One region of the uncultured Plantibacter sp. genome, then DNA from elsewhere that is predicted to be linked to it. Evidence: predicted binding sites of a transcription regulator. Region 1 holds the regulator's gene; the other holds the start of a gene.
The links. The regulator HrcA, encoded in region 1, represses chaperone genes, less so after heat shock. The targets are predictions, from matches to a motif close to TTNGCACTCGNNNNNNNCGAGTGCNAA.

Region 1 (7,714 bases):
GCGGTCCTTGACCGTGATGACCTCCGAGCTCTGAACGCCCGGTCGCAGCTCGACCTCGACGTCGCCGTCGAGCGCGTGGACGGTGACCTGGCGGCCGAGGATGGCGTCGGTCATCGGGACTTCGAGCGTGCACAACAGGTCGTCGCCGTCGCGGCTGAAGACGTCGTGGTGCTTGACCTTCATCTCGAGGTAGAGGTCGCCGTTCGGGCCGCCTGCCGGGCCGACCTCGCCGCTCCCCGGCATCTGCAGACGCAGACCGGTGTCGACACCGGCCGGGATGTCGACCGAGACGGTGCGGCGGGCACGGAGCCGGCCCTGACCCTGGCAGGTGACGCACGGGGTCGCGATGATCGTGCCGTAGCCGCGGCAGGTGCCGCAGGGCGCCGAGGTCATGACGTTGCCGAGCAGCGAGCGGACGGCCCGCTGGATGGAGCCGGTGCCGTGACAGATGTCGCAGGTCACCGGTGAGGTGCCGGGCTGGCAGCAGGAGCCGTTGCAGGTGCTGCAGAGCACGGCGGTGTCGACCTCGAGGTCGCGGTGGGTGCCGAAGATGACCTCGTCGAGGTCGAGTTCGACGCGCAACAGGGCGTCCTCGCCGCGTGCGCGGCGGGACTTGGGTCCGCGCTGCTGGCCACCCCCGCCGAAGAAGGTGTCGAAGATGTCGCCGAAGCCGCCGAACCCGGCGTCACCTCCGCCGAACCCACCCGCCTGCGGACCGAGGTCGTACTGCTGGCGCTGCTTGGGGTCGCTCAGCACGTCGTAGGCGTGGGTGACCTCTTTGAACCGCTCTGAGGCGTCGGAACCCGGGTTCACGTCGGGGTGCAGTTCGCGAGCGAGGCGGCGGTACGCCTTCTTGATCTCTTCGGGCGTCGCCTCCTTGGCGACACCGAGTGCTGCGTAGTGGTCGGGGTAGTCAGCCACTGAGGGCCTTTCGTTCGAGGTGCGGAAGGTGTTGGAGGACGCGACGAGGATGCGTCACTCGGCGTCGAGGATGCGCGAGAGGTACCTGGCGACGGCGCGGACCGCAGCCATGTTGCTCGCGTAGTCCATTCTCGTGGGGCCGAGGACGCCGAGCCGGGCGATTTCGCCACCAGAGGAACGGTAGTTCCCGGCGAGGACGCTCGTGGTCTCGAGGCCGAACGACGCGTTCTCGCGCCCGATGCTGGCGACCACGCCGTCGCGCTCGGACTCCATCTCACCGAAGAGCCGGAGCAGCACGACCTGCTGCTCGATGGCGTCCAGGACCGGATAGATGCTGCCGGGGAAGTCGTCTTCGGTGCGGGCGAGGTTGGCGGCGCCGGCCATGACGAGGCGGTCCTGGCGCTGCGCCGAGAGCTGTTCGCGCACCGCGTCGACGATGCGGACGGCCGCCGCGCGGTCGAGATCGGCGATGTCGGCGGGGACGTCGCCGATCGCGTCGTGGGCGTCGAGGAGTGGACGGCCCGCGACCGCCTCGTTGCACAGCGAGCGGAGACGCGAGATGAGGTCATCGTCGACCGGGCTCTCCGTCTCGATGAGCCGCTGCTCGACGCGGCCGTTGTCGAGGATGATGACCGCGAGCACACGGTTCGGGGTGACGCTCACCAACTCGAGGTGCCGGACGCGCGCCCGGGAGAACATCGGGTACTGGACGAGCGCGACCTGGTTCGTCAGCTGCGAGAGCAGCCGCACCGTGCGGTGCAGGACCTCGTCGAGGTCGCCGGACGCACCGAGGAAGGTCTCGATCGCCGTCCGTTGGGCGTTGTTCAGCGGGCGGCGGTCGGCCAGGTGGTCGACGAACATCCGGTAGCCCTTGTCGGTCGGCACCCGGCCGGAGGAGGTGTGGGGGGCGGCGATGAGCTCTTCGTCCTCGAGCTGCGCCATGTCGTTGCGGATGGTGGCTGCGGAGACCCCGAAGGAGTGGCGGTCGACGATCGTCTTGGACCCGACGGGCTCTCGCGAGGCGACGTAGTCCTGCACGATGACGCGGAGCACTTCGAGACCGCGATCCGACACCATCTCGATCTCCTCCCGTCATCCACCTCGGAGCGCCGACCATCAGCACTCGAAGACCCTGACTGCCAATCATATCGTGGCCTCCGCGCAGCCGTCCCTTGCGCGGCCCCGTGCCGCGGGAATACCGTTGGCCGCAGGCGTGGGTCCCTGATGAGCGACACCTGGTGCGATACGCTCAGCTGGACCAATTGAATATCACTCTCCGTGAAAGGTGCGAAGATGTCCGATCCGAACGCTCAGCCGCCCGTCGACCCAGCGAAGGGCGGGTCGGTTCCGCCTGCAGGAGATGGCGCGACGCCCCCTCCCGCAGCTCCGCAGCAGCCGCCCGCAGGCGCCTACCCGCCCCCGCCCGCCGGTGGCTACGCGCCGCCGCCGCCCGCTGCCGGCTCCTACCCGCCGCCGCCCGCAGGCGCCCCGCAGTACCAGCAGCCGTACGCCGCCGCTCAGCCCATGAGCCCGTCGGACGAGAAGCTCTGGTCGACGCTCATCCACATCGGCGGGATCTTCTTCGGATTCATCCCCCCGCTGATCGGCTACCTGGTCCTCAAGGACCGCGGCCCGTTCATCAAGGCGCACACGCTCACCGCGCTGAACTTCCAGCTGACGATGCTGATCGCGCTCGTGGTCGGCTCGATCCTGACGATCGTCGTCGTGGGTCTGTTCATCATCATCGCCGTCTACGTCGTCGTGATCGTGTTCAGCATCATCGCCGCGATCAAGGCGAACAAGGGTGAGCTGTACAGCTACCCGCTCACGATCCAGTTCATCAAGGCCTGATCCGTCGAGTACGAGCACAGCCCCGTCCGGTCCGCCGGGCGGGGCTGTTCTGCGCCTCGGGCAGGGTCAGTCGCCGACCAGACGCCGGACGACCGCGTCGGCGAGGAGCCGTCCGCGGCGCGTGAGCTCCAGCCGTCCGAGCAGGGCCTGCCGTGCGTCGACCAGTTCCTCGGCGATGAGCCCGGCGACCGCCGTACGAGCCTCGGGGGCGAGCGTCCGGATGGGGATGCCGTCCCGCGTGCGGGTGAGCAGCAGGATGCGTTCGAGTTCCCGCGTCTCGTCGTCCAGGGTCTCCCGCCCGGCGGCCGGCGACTCCCCCGCCGCGATCCGCTGGGCGTACGCCGCCGGGTGCTTGACGTTCCACCAGCGCACCCCGCCGACGTGACTGTGCGAGCCCGGGCCGACACCCCACCAGTCCTCGCCGGTCCAGTAGGAGAGGTTGTGCCGGGAGCGGTGCGTGTCGTCCGTCGCCCAGTTGCTGACCTCGTACCAGCCGTACCCGGCTTCGGTGAGGAGATCGTCGGCGAGCTCGTACATGTCGGCCTGCAGGTCCTCGTCGGGGGTCCCCACCACGCCCGAGCGGATCTGGCGCGCGAGTTTCGTCCCGGGTTCGACGATGAGCGAATAGGCCGACACGTGGTCCGGTGCGCAGGCGATCGCCGTCTCGAGTGAGACGCGCCAGTCGGCCAGGGTCTCCCCCGGCGTCCCGTAGATGAGGTCCAGGCTGACGCCGAGGCCGGCTTCGCGAGCCCACTGCACGACGAGCGGCACCCGAGCCGGATCGTGCGTGCGCTCGAGGGTGGCGAGCACGCTCGGCACCGCGGACTGCATCCCGAAGGACACCCGGGTGAATCCGGCTTCGGCGAGCGTGCGGAGGTAGGCGGCGTCGACGGAGTCGGGGTTCGCCTCGGTCGTCACTTCGGCGCCGGGCGCGAGGTCGAAGTTGTCCGTCACGCCACGGAGCATCCGGACGAGGTCGTCAGCAGGCAGGAGGGTCGGCGTGCCGCCACCGAAGAACACGGTCGAGACCGGTCGGTCGGGGACGGTCGATGACGCCAGGACGGACTTGCCGAAGCGGAGTTCCGCGACCGCCTCGTCGGCGTAGTCCGATTGCTTCGCGCCGCGGAGCTCGGTCGCCGTGTAGGTGTTGAAGTCGCAGTAGCCGCATCGGACCCGGCAGAACGGGACGTGCAGGTAGACCCCGAAGTTGCGCTCGTGGGCACCGACGGCCGCCGTCTCCGGGAGGAGTCCGTCGGACGGGGCCGGATCGGCGAGTGGAAGGGCGCTCGGCACGGTCCGTCGCTCAGACGCCGCGCGACGGCAGGAGTGCGCGGAGGTAGGCGTCGTTCATGGTCTTGCGGCGACGCTTGGAGCCGACGAGCTTCGCGGCACCCTTCGTCGGGCGGAAGAACGAGCGCACGACGATCCAGACGGAGTCGTCCTCGCGCTGCTCGATCGTGAAGGACTGCTCACCGCTCTCCGGATCGCCCTCCATCGTGCCGATGGCCAGGCTCACGTGACCCGGCTCCTCGGTGACGGAGATGACGCGATGCGGTCCGACGAGCGGTTCCCCGCCGACGGTGCCGGCGAAGACGACCGTCGTGCCCGGCGTGATGAACGGCGTGCCGTCCTCGGCGAAGCGCTGCTCTTGGTGCGTCTCGATGGGTTCCAGCGGCGTACCGTCCTCGGCGAAGGCGATGCCGCCGTACTGCACGCCCGTGCCGGGGTGCACCTCGGAGATCTCCACGCCGCTCGAACGGTGCAGTCCCCAGGTGAGGAGGGCGCTGCTCGCGAGGGCGAACCGCTCCTCTCCGCTCCCGAGGCGGAACTCGTCCTCCGACGGCACGTAGCCCTCCGGCGGGTACTGCATGAGGTCGGTCCGCTGGGTGGCGCCGACGGCCGCGTAGTCGACCGCTTCGTCCTCGAACGAACTGCGTCGTGCGTTCACTTCTTGTCCTTCGTCTCCACGTCCCCGGACAGCGCTGCGATGAACGCCTCCTGAGGCACCTCGACCTTGCCGACCATCTTCATCCGCTTCTTGCCCTCCTTCTGCTTCTCGAGGAGCTTGCGCTTGCGGGTGATGTCACCGCCGTAGCACTTGGCCAGGACGTCCTTGCGCATGGCACGGACCGACTCGCGGGCGATGATCCGCGCACCGATGGCGGCCTGGATCGGCACCTCGAACTGCTGGCGCGGGATGAGCTTCTTCAGGCGCTCGGTCATGAGCACACCGTAGGCGTACGCCTTCTCGCGGTGGACGATGGCGCTGAACGCGTCGACCTGGTCGCCCTGCAGGAGGATGTCGACCTTCACGAGGTCGGCTGCCTGCTGGCCGGAGGGCTCGTAGTCGAGCGACGCGTACCCCTGCGTGCGGCTCTTCAGGTGGTCGAAGAAGTCGAAGACGATCTCACCGAGCGGCATCGTGTACCGCAGCTCGACGCGGTCCTCGCCGAGGTACTCCATGCCGAGCAGCGCACCTCGACGGCTCTGGCAGAGTTCCATGATGGTGCCGACGTAGTCCTTGGGGGCGAGGATGCCCACCTTGACCATCGGCTCGGACACCTCGAGGATCTTGCCGGAGGGGAACTCGCTCGGGTTGGTGACGGTGACGACCTGCTTGTCCTCCGTCTTCACCTCGTAGGTGACCGACGGCGCTGTGGCGATGAGGTCGAGGTCGAACTCGCGCTGCAACCGCTCGGTCACGATCTCGAGGTGCAGGAGGCCGAGGAAGCCGACGCGGAACCCGAAGCCGAGGGCGACGGAGGTCTCCGGCTCGTAGTTGAGCGAGGCGTCGGAGAGCTTCAGCTTGTCGAGCGCGTCGCGGAGGATCGGGTAGTCGCTGCCGTCGATCGGGTACAGACCGGAGAAGACCATCGGCTTCGGGTCGGTGTAGCCCGGGAGGGCGTCGGTCGCCGGCTTCACCGCGGTCGTGACGGTGTCGCCGACCTTCGACTGCCGGACGTCCTTCACGCCCGTGATGAGGTAGCCCACCTCACCGACGCCGAGGCCCTTGGTGGGCGTCGGTTCCGGCGAGCTGACACCGATCTCGAGGAGGTCGTGCACCGCGCGCGTGGACATCATCTGGATACGCTCGCGCGGACTCAGCTGGCCGTCGATCATGCGGACGTAGGTGACGACGCCACGGTAGGTGTCGTAGACGGAGTCGAAGATCATGGCGCGCGTGGGTGCGTCCGGGTCGCCCACGGGGTTCGGGATGCGTCCGACGACGCGGTCGAGGAGGTCCTCGACACCCATGCCGGTCTTGCCGGACACCCGCAGGACGTCTTCGGGCTCGCCGCCGATGAGGCTCGCGAGCTCCTTCGCGTACTTGTCGGGGTCGGCCGCCGGGAGGTCGATCTTGTTGAGCACCGGGATGATCTCGAGGTCGTTCTCGAGAGCGAGGTAGAGGTTCGCGAGCGTCTGCGCCTCGATACCCTGAGCGGCGTCGACGAGGAGGATCGCGCCCTCGCACGCGGCGAGCGACCGCGAGACCTCGTAGGTGAAGTCGACGTGCCCGGGGGTGTCGATCATGTTGAGCGCGAAGGTCTCGCCGTTGAGCGACCACGGCATGCGCACGGCCTGGCTCTTGATGGTGATGCCGCGCTCGCGCTCGATGTCCATGCGGTCGAGGTACTGCGCCCGCATGTCGCGGTCCGAGACGACGCCGGTGATCTGCAACATGCGGTCCGCCAGGGTCGACTTGCCGTGGTCGATGTGGGCGATGATGCAGAAGTTCCGGATGAACGCCGGGTCGGTCGATGCCGGCTCGAGGGCCTTCACTGCTTGGGGGCTCACGCGTTCCTCGGGGTCAGGGGTGGAATCGGGCAACCCTCATTGTCCCACGGCGGGGAGCACCCGCGCTGCGGTACCCTGGATTGCCAGAACTCAGCCCGACTGGTAATGTTGCCTGTTGGCTTGCGTGTGAGTTGAGACCACACGAGAACTCGCTTGAAGACGCCCTCTTCCGTCCGACGGCACCGAACATCATTTCCTCGAACCGAAAGTTGACCCAACGTGGCAAACATCAAGTCGCAGATCAAGCGCATCGGCACCAATAAGAAGGCCAACGAGCGCAACAAGGCCGTCAAGAGCCAGCTGAAGACCGCCATCCGCGCAACCCGTGAGGCCGTCGTCGCCGGCGACAAGGCTCAGGCCGAGTCCGCTCTCAAGCTCGCCTCGAAGAAGCTCGACAAGGCCGTGAGCAAGGGCGTCATCCACGAGAACCAGGCAGCGAACCGCAAGTCGGCCATCGCCAAGCAGGTCAACGCGCTCTAAGCGACACCAGCTGCAAGGCCCCGGCGTTCCTCGGAACGTGCGGGGCCTTTCGCGTCCCCCGGGCACGCCGGTCCCTGAGCGCACAACCGGTCCCTGAACGCGCACTGGTCCTTGAGCGCACACGGGTCCCTGAGCTTGTCGAAGGGCCGCCCGCCACCACGGCCAGCTCGACGTTCTACCGCCTCGACGGGTTACCGCTCTGAGAGATCGACCCCGCGTGCCGCGATGACGCCGACGAGCCGCTCGAGCGCGAACACCGGGTCGCGGCTCGCGCCCTTCACGCCGGCGTCGGTCTCTGCGAGCATCTGCACCACGCGGCCGATGCCGGCGTCCGTCCAACCGGACAGGTCCCGACGGGCGCGGTCGACCTGCCACGGCGCGAGACCGAACTGCTGGGCGATCTGCCCGGACCCGCCGCGTGCCGAGGACACCTTGGCCATCGTGCGGATCTTCATCGCGAACGCGGCGACGATCGGCACGGGGTCGGCACCGGAGTCGAGCGCCTGCCGCAGGGCGAGCAGCGCCTCCCCGTGACGCCCGGCGATCGCGGCATCGGCGACGTCGAACGCGCTCGTCTCGAGTCGACCGCCGTAGTACTTGTTGACCGTCTGCTCGGTGATCTCCTCGGACGCGTCGGCCATGAGCTGACTGCACGCGGCTGCGAGCT
Region 2 (7,714 bases), on a different contig from region 1:
AGAACGCACGTCGGTGTCTGCAGATCTGCGACCGCGGGTACGTGCTCGACCAGGGTCGTGACGCCTACACCGGGACGGGCCGCGAGCTCCTCTCGGATGACAAGGTGATCGGCCTCTACCTGGGCACCCTCGGCCAGGACGAGGACTGATCAGGGCGATCCCCACTCGCGGGTCGGCGGGTACTTCGGTACCCTCGAACATGCTCGTCCCGGCCGCGTGCCGAGCGACGGGCCAGAAGCCACCGGATCCCGACCGGTGAACGAACCACAACTCCTCCCTCCCCCGAGGGGCACCGTCGTACCAAGACGGCCTCCTGAGACGGGGACGGAGGAGTTGTGCATTCTCCCTCCCCCTTTCGCCAGCGCGGTGCGCTGACGCGAGCGCGGTCCTGGCGCGTGAGCGCGGGTCTCCGGAGGCGCGCGCTCGCGCGCTGGACCCGCGCTCACGCCGAGTCATCACCACTGCGGCACAGCGACCCGCGCTGAGGCCGACGACCCGCGCTGGCGTCAGTGCACCGCACTGGGTGCCACTCCACCCTCGCTCCACCGGAGGCAGGGTGGGAGCAGTTCTCCACATCGCTTCCACGACACGAGCTGCTGGCGGAGTCGAACGGGCACGGTGAGGCGATGGAATCCTTCGACCTCAACCTGCTCCTCCGCCCGAACGGACTCCTGCTCGTTCGCGACGCACGCCGGGTCGGTGCCGAGCGCCTCGTGAGCGCCGCCCACCGCGACGGCGACCTGGTGCGTCTGCGGAAGGGCATCTACGTCCCTGAACCGATATGGAGTTCCCTGTCCCCCGATGACCGCTACCGGGTCCGGATCGATGCGGCGGCCGTTGCGCTCCGAAAGGACGCATTGTTCAGCCACTACTCGGCGGCGCGGTTGTGGGGACTCCCGATCGTGGGTCCGTGGCCTCCCGAGGTGCACACGCTGACGAGCGGTGATCGCGGAGGACGTTCGGCACCCGGCATCATCCGTCACACCACGCAGGGCTCCGTCACCCGACGGATGCGGTACGGGCTCGCGGTCACGGACCCGGCTCGGACTGTCGTCGATCTCGCTCGGATCGCCCGCCTCGAGGACGCCGTCGCCGTCGCCGACGCTGCCCTCCGGCTCAAGCTCACCGATGAGACGGCGCTCCGCTCGCTCGCACGAGACCTGCCGGGCCGGCGGGGAGGACGCCAGGTGCGCTTTGCGATCGAGTTCGCGGACCCGCTCGCCGCGAACGGTGGTGAATCGAAGATGCGGGTCGTGATCGCGCAGCTCGGTTTCGCCCTGCCGGTGCTGCAGCAGGCCTTCTCCGACGCGGACGGACCGGTCGGCGTGGTCGATGCGGTTTGGCCGGACGAGCGCATCATCCTCGAACTCGACGGCCGGCAGAAGTATGTACGGGAGGAGTTCACGCAGGGACGGGACGTGGCCGACATCGTCCTGGCGGAGAAGCATCGGGAGGACCGTCTGCGCGCGCTCGGGTACACCGTCGTCCGCGCCACCTGGGAGGACCTCGTCCATCCGAGTCGGCTCGCCGCGAAGCTCGAGCGCGCGGGGCTGCAACGCGCGTTCCGTTGACCCGGGCGTCCGACTGGTCGCTGTCAGCGCGGTGCGCCGGCGTGAGCGCGCCCCGCTGTGCCGCATGGGCTCGGAATCGGCGTGAGCGCGTCGCAGACGCGTGAGCGCGGGTCTCCGGAGACCCGCGCTCACGCGCTGGACCCGCGCTCGCGTCAGCGCACCGCGCTGGCGCCACCACACACGGCACAGCACACGCGAGGGCGGCAGTTACAGCTGCCGGACACGACGAAGGCCCCGGATCGCTCCGGGGCCTCGTCAGTCGCGTGGGCGACTAGTTGGTGCGGGTGTACTTGTTGTCGTCACCGTACTGGTAGATACCGATGGTCGCCTCGGTCGGGTCACCGTTCTCGTCGAACGTGATCGGACCGGAGTTGCCGTCGTAGTCGATCTTCTTGCCGTCGGCGATGGCCTTCGCACCCTCTTCGAAGGTGGTCACCTTCTCGCCCTTGTCCTTACCACCGGACACGGACTGGAGCTCGGCCGCCATGTCGGCACCCTCGGTCGAACCGGCCTGCAGCGCCGCGAGGGCGAGCAGGATGACGGCGTCGTAGGATTCAGCCGCGTAGCTGTAGTCCTTGAGCGGCTCGCCACCCTCGTCCTTCACGAACGCCTGGAGGCGGTCGGTGAAGTCACCGAGCTTCGCGGTGTCGAGACCGGGCAGCGTGCCCTTGGCGCCCGTCAGGGTGCCCGGAGCGAAGTCTGCGCTGTAGTCGGCGAGGTTGCCGTCGACGAAGTAGAGCTTGTCCGACGGGAAGCCGGCGAGACCGGGGACGATCGTCTTGGTCTCCTCGAACGCGATGATCGCGATCGCGTCGGGGTTCTCCGCCTTGACCGCGCTGATCTGCGCGTCGAACGAGGTGTCACCGGTGTTGTACGACTGCTCGGCGACCACTTCACCGCCTGCGCTCTCGAACGCCTCCTTGGTGAACTTCGCGAGGCCGGTGCCGTACGAGTCGTTCAGGTAGATGATGCCGAGGGTGGCGTTGCCGTCCTCCGCGATCAGGTTCCCGAGGACCTCGCCCTGCAGCACGTCGGACGGCGCCGTCCGCCAGTAGAGACCGTTGTCGTCCCACGTGGTGAAGTCCGCGGAGGTGTTCGCCGGGGAGAACTGGATGACGCCTGCGCCGGTGACTTCGTCGATGAAGAGCTTCGACACACCCGAGGACGCTGCACCGATGATGGCCGTGACGCCCTCGGAGAGCAGACGGGGGACCTCGGTCGCGTACGCCTTGTTGTCGGAGTCACCCGAGTCGCCGAGCGTCAGGTCGATCTTGATGCCGAGGTCGGCGTCGTTGACCTCCTTGACCGCGAGACCGACACCGGCCTCCTCGGGCGGGCCGAGGAACGCGAGGTTACCGGTCTGCGGCAACGCCGTGCCGAGCTTCAGGGTCAGGTCGCCAGCAGGCTTGCTGCTGCTGCCGCTGTCGCCGCTACCACTCGAGGCGCAACCGCTCAGGACCAGCGCGCTGGCTCCGATCAGTGCGATACCACCGAGAACGATGGAACGTGGGCGGGAGCGAGCGGCCGTGGCCTTCGAAAAGACGCTCATGGTACTCCTTGCTTGTCAGAAGAGTGGCAGCTCCAGGGGCTGCCGTTGAGTCAAGTTATCCGCTGCACGTGCGCTGGACAATGTCGTTGACGTTACAAGCGTGTAACACGACCAAATCGTTACCTCAGGAGGGGCTGTTTCGCGCTTTTCCTGCAGTGGTCGCGCGATCAGCGCTGGAATCCGCTGTTCAGACCCTCGTCGAGCGGCGTCGTTCGGCCCCGACGACCCGACGACCCCGGGTGGAGGCGACGAGCATGTCGACGGTGAGGATCGCGAGCGCCAGCCACACGAGACCGAAGCCCAACCAGCGCTCCGGCGGCATCGCCTCGTGCAGGACCGCGACACCGACGACGAATTGGATGATCGGTGCGAAGTACTGGATGAAACCCATCCAGGTGAGCGGGAGGCGGCGGGCCGCCGCCGCGAACAGCAGGAGCGGGACGGCGGTGATGACGCCGGCGCCGACGAGGAGCAGGGCGTGCCCGACGCCCGCGGTGCCGATGGTCAGCCCACCGGTCACGCCGACCGCGATGAGCTGGGCGATCGCGACCGGCATCAGCCACACGGTCTCGAGCGTCAACCCGGACACCGCGTCGACCGAGCCGCCCACGAGCTTCTTGATGTAGCCGTAGAGGCCGAATGAGAAGGCCAGGATCAGGGCGATCCAGGGGACGCTGCCGTGTCCGATCGCGAGGACCAGGACCGCGATCACACTCACGACCACCGCGACCCACTGGGCTGGACGCAACCGCTCGCGGAGGAAGAAGACGCCGAGGAAGACGGTCACGATCGGGTTGATGAAGTAGCCGAGCGACGCCTCGACCACTTGGCCGTTGAGCGCGCCGTAGACGTAGGTCTGCCAGTTGACGTAGATGAGCGCTCCGGCGAGGCCCATCGTCAGGACGATGCGGCGCTGGCGGAGGATGCCGAACAGCCGGCGCCAGGAACGGGTCGCCAGGATGAGGACGGCGCAGAAGACGAGGGAGAAGAGGATCCGCCACGCCACGACCTCGAAGGCGCCGGCCGGTGCGAGGGCGATGAAGTAGAGCGGGAGCGCTCCCCAGAGGCAATAGGCGGCGACCGCCGAGAGCAGTCCGGACCGGCTCCCCTGCTGGGGCACGGCCACACTCGCACGTCGATCCCCTCCCCCGTCGACGGTGACGGAGTGGATGTCGACGTCGGCTGGATCGCTGGGGTTCTGCACTGGTCCAGGCTAGACCCGCGACTCCCCGCGACACCCTCCGAAAACGGACACAGCCCGAACGGCGAATGCCATTCGGGCTGTTGAGCGGCTTGAGCCGCCGGATCCGTGCGCTGGTGACTAGCGGACGACGACTGCGAGGACGTCGCGCGCGGACAGGACGAGGTAGTCCTCACCGGCGTACTTGACCTCGGTGCCACCGTACTTGGAGTAGATCACCTTGTCGCCGACGGCGACGTCGAGCGGGACGCGGTTGCCGTTGTCGTCGATGCGACCGGGTCCGACCGCCACGACCTCGCCCTCCTGGGGCTTCTCCTTGGCGGTGTCGGGGATGACCAGACCGGAAGCGGTGGTCTGCTCTGCCTCGACCTGCTTGATGACGATGCGATCCTCGAGCGGCTTGATGGAGACCGACACGGTTGACCTCTTTCTTGAAACGAAGACGTGGTTAGCACTCACACTGCGAGAGTGCTGATTCCAGTGTAGGCATCTTCTGGCACTCATGCAATGCGAGTGCCAATCAGCGGCTGCTACCGTTGCCGGATGCATCCAGCTCTGCCCGAGGCCCACTGACCATGGACCGTTCGGAACTCGTCGAACTCCTCACGGCCGACGGCCTCAGGCTCCTCGACTCCCTGCCGCCCTACCCGACGAAGGACGAGGCCGTCCGCCTGGTCGGGCGCCTCCGCAAGGAGGGCCACTCCCCCGAGCTGGTCGCGGCGGTCCTCACGCAGTCGCGGCTCAGGCAGAAAGCCGTCGGCAAGTTCGGTCCGTTCGCCGGCCGCATGCTGTTCACCGAGGCGGGCCTCGAACAGGCCACGCGCCTTCCCGTCGCCGCGCTGCACGCCGGGCGTTTCGCCCGGGCCGGCCTCACGCGCGTCGCCGACCTCGGCAGCGGCATCGGCGCCGACTCGATGGCCATGGCCTCGCTCGACCTGGAGGTCACGGCGGTCGACATCGACGAGGTCACTGCCGCCATCGCCAGCTACAACCTCGCTCCGTTCCCCACGGCCACCGTGCGGAACGCCGCCGCCGAGGACGTCTCGCTCGACGACTTCGACGCGGTCTGGTTCGATCCCGCGCGGCGCACCGCAGGACACGCCGACACCGCGCGGTTGTCCAGTGCCGCCGACTACACCCCGTCCCTCGACCTGGTCTTCGGTGCGGCGACCAGCCTCCCCACAGGCGTCAAGCTCGGGCCCGGATTCGACCGCTCACTCATCCCCGACGACGCCGAGGCGCAGTGGGTGTCGGTCGACGGACAGCTCGTCGAGATGGCGCTCTGGTTCGGCCCGCTGGCCCGTCCCGACGTCCGACGGTCCGCGCTCCTCCTCGCGGACGGCGTCCACCACGAGTTGCACGCCGAGGCCGACGCCGACGACGCCCCCGTGCGGGAACTCGGCGACTACGTGCACGAACCCGACGGGTCGGTGATCCGGGCCCGACTCATCGGCGACCTCGCCGTCCGCTTGGAGGCCGGCATGCTCGGCCAGGGCATCGCCTACCTGACCTCCGACACGGCGACGACCTCGCCGTTCGCCACGACCTTCCGGGTGCTCGAGCGGCTACCGATGGACGAGAAGGTCCTCAAGCGCACGATGCGGGATCGCGGGATCGGTGTCCTCGAGATCAAGAAGCGCGGCGTCGACGTCGACCCCGCGGCGTTCCGGAAGCGCATGGCGCTCAAGGGCGACCGCTCGGCCACGATCATCCTCACGAGGATCGCGGGCAAACACAGTGCGCTGCTCGTCGAACGGGTGACACCGGCCGCTGACGCCTGACCCGACGGCGTCCGCCGGGCCGCAGCGTCCCGAGGAGGATCAGGTCGAGACGTACCCGATGATCACGACGACGCTGTAGGCGAGCCAGCCGACGGAGCAGGCGAGACCGACGAACCCGGTCACGAGGCCGGTGAGGGCGCGGCCTCGGCCCTGCGGCTCGCGACGCCTGGCTCCGAATCCGAGGACGATGGCCGCGATCGACAGGGGGAAGCCCCAACCGACGAAGACCGACACGACGAGCCCGACGAGACCGGTGATGAGCGACCAGGTGCTCCGTGAGGTCCCGGTCGACGCGGCAGTGGTCTGCGTCTGCGACTGCTGGTACGCGGCGTAGCCGCCCTGGCTCGGTGCCTGGTAGACCGCCGTCGGCACCGTCTGGAGATAGGTCGCGTGATCGCCCTGCCAACCCGCCGGTGGAGGGGAGGCCTGGCCCTGGGGCTGGTACGGCTGCTGAGGTTGGTAGGGCTGCTGCTGGCCCTGGGGCTGGTACGGCTGCTGGGGCGCGTACGGCTGCTGCCGGCCCTGCGGCGCGACAGCCTGCTGGGAGGGCTGCGGCGGCTGGTACGGCGACCAGGGCTGCTGGGCCTGCGGCTGGTGAGGAGGCTGCTGCCCCCACTGCTGCTGCGGCGGCCCGATGGGCTGCTCAGCCTGCGGCGGGCGCGACTGCCCGTCCACTGCACCGTCCTGGTGCTGAGGTCGTCCGTCGGGGTGCTCGTGCTGATCCATCGCCGCTCCTTCGATCCGTGACCGGGTACCGGCCCATCCTATGCGCCGACGTCCGCGCACCCGGTCGACGGCCGGGAGACGGCTGGGAGACGGCTGGTCGAGCGGTCAGTACACCTGGATCTCGGTGACCGGCAGGGTCGAGTCGGCGCCGAAGTCGAGCGAGGACGGCTCGTGCCCGGCGGAGATGAGCTGCGCGGCGAGTGCGGCGATCATCGCACCGTTGTCGGTGCAGAGCTGCAACGGCGGGATGCGGAGTTCGATCCCGGCCGAGGTGGTCCGTTCGGCGGCCACCTCGCGGAGCCGCGCGTTCGCGATGACGCCGCCCCCCAGCAGCAGGCGGGGCACGCCGAGCTCGGTGCACGCTCTGACCGCCTTCGAGATGAGCACGTCGACGACGGCCTCGCGGAAACTGGCGGCGACGTCCGCGACGGGGACCGGCTCCCCCGCGTCCTGCTTCGCCTCGACCCAGCGTGCCACGGCCGTCTTCAGGCCGGAGAAGGAGAAGTCGTAGCGGTGCCGCTCCATGTCCTTCGGCAGGCTGAGTCCGCGGGGGAAGCGGATCGCCTTCGGGTCGCCGCCGACGGCCGCACGGTCGATCTGCGGCCCGCCCGGGTAGGGCAGGCCCAGAATGCGCGCGACCTTGTCGAAGGCCTCGCCAGCCGCGTCGTCGATGGTCTCGCCGAGCAGTTCGACGTCCGACACGAGGTCCCGCACGAGGAGCAGCGAGGTGTGCCCGCCGGACACGAGCAGGGCGATCGTCGGGTACTCGATCGCCCCGTCTTCGGAGTCGAGGACGTCCGCGCCGACGTGACCGACGAGGTGGTTCACGGCGTACAGCGGTTTGCCGAGGGAGACAGCGAGCGCCTTCGCTGCACCGACGCCGACC

Region 2: a site for HrcA is predicted at 4,815-4,841, ahead of groES (co-chaperone GroES). Genes of this name have one in related genera too.

Annotation. Positions count from the first base shown of each region.
Region 1 covers NZ_CAUQHZ010000002.1:129,927-137,640, reverse strand. The annotation lists gene dnaJ (molecular chaperone DnaJ) at 1-921, opposite strand, end outside; gene hrcA (heat-inducible transcriptional repressor HrcA) at 976-1,998, opposite strand; gene RWN05_RS04370 (DUF4870 domain-containing protein) at 2,215-2,772, shown strand; gene hemW (radical SAM family heme chaperone HemW) at 2,839-4,065, opposite strand; gene RWN05_RS04360 (DUF1990 family protein) at 4,076-4,720, opposite strand; gene lepA (translation elongation factor 4) at 4,717-6,567, opposite strand; gene rpsT (30S ribosomal protein S20) at 6,787-7,047, shown strand; gene holA (DNA polymerase III subunit delta) at 7,239-7,714, opposite strand, start outside.
Region 2 covers NZ_CAUQHZ010000009.1:5,291-13,004, forward strand. The annotation lists gene RWN05_RS11555 (ABC transporter ATP-binding protein) at 1-149, shown strand, start outside; gene RWN05_RS11560 (hypothetical protein) at 627-1,571, shown strand; gene RWN05_RS11565 (ABC transporter substrate-binding protein) at 1,843-3,120, opposite strand; gene rarD (EamA family transporter RarD) at 3,308-4,246, opposite strand; gene groES (co-chaperone GroES) at 4,442-4,738, opposite strand; gene RWN05_RS11580 (class I SAM-dependent methyltransferase) at 4,897-6,102, shown strand; gene RWN05_RS11585 (DUF4190 domain-containing protein) at 6,142-6,828, opposite strand; gene tsaD (tRNA (adenosine(37)-N6)-threonylcarbamoyltransferase complex transferase subunit TsaD) at 6,934-7,714, opposite strand, start outside.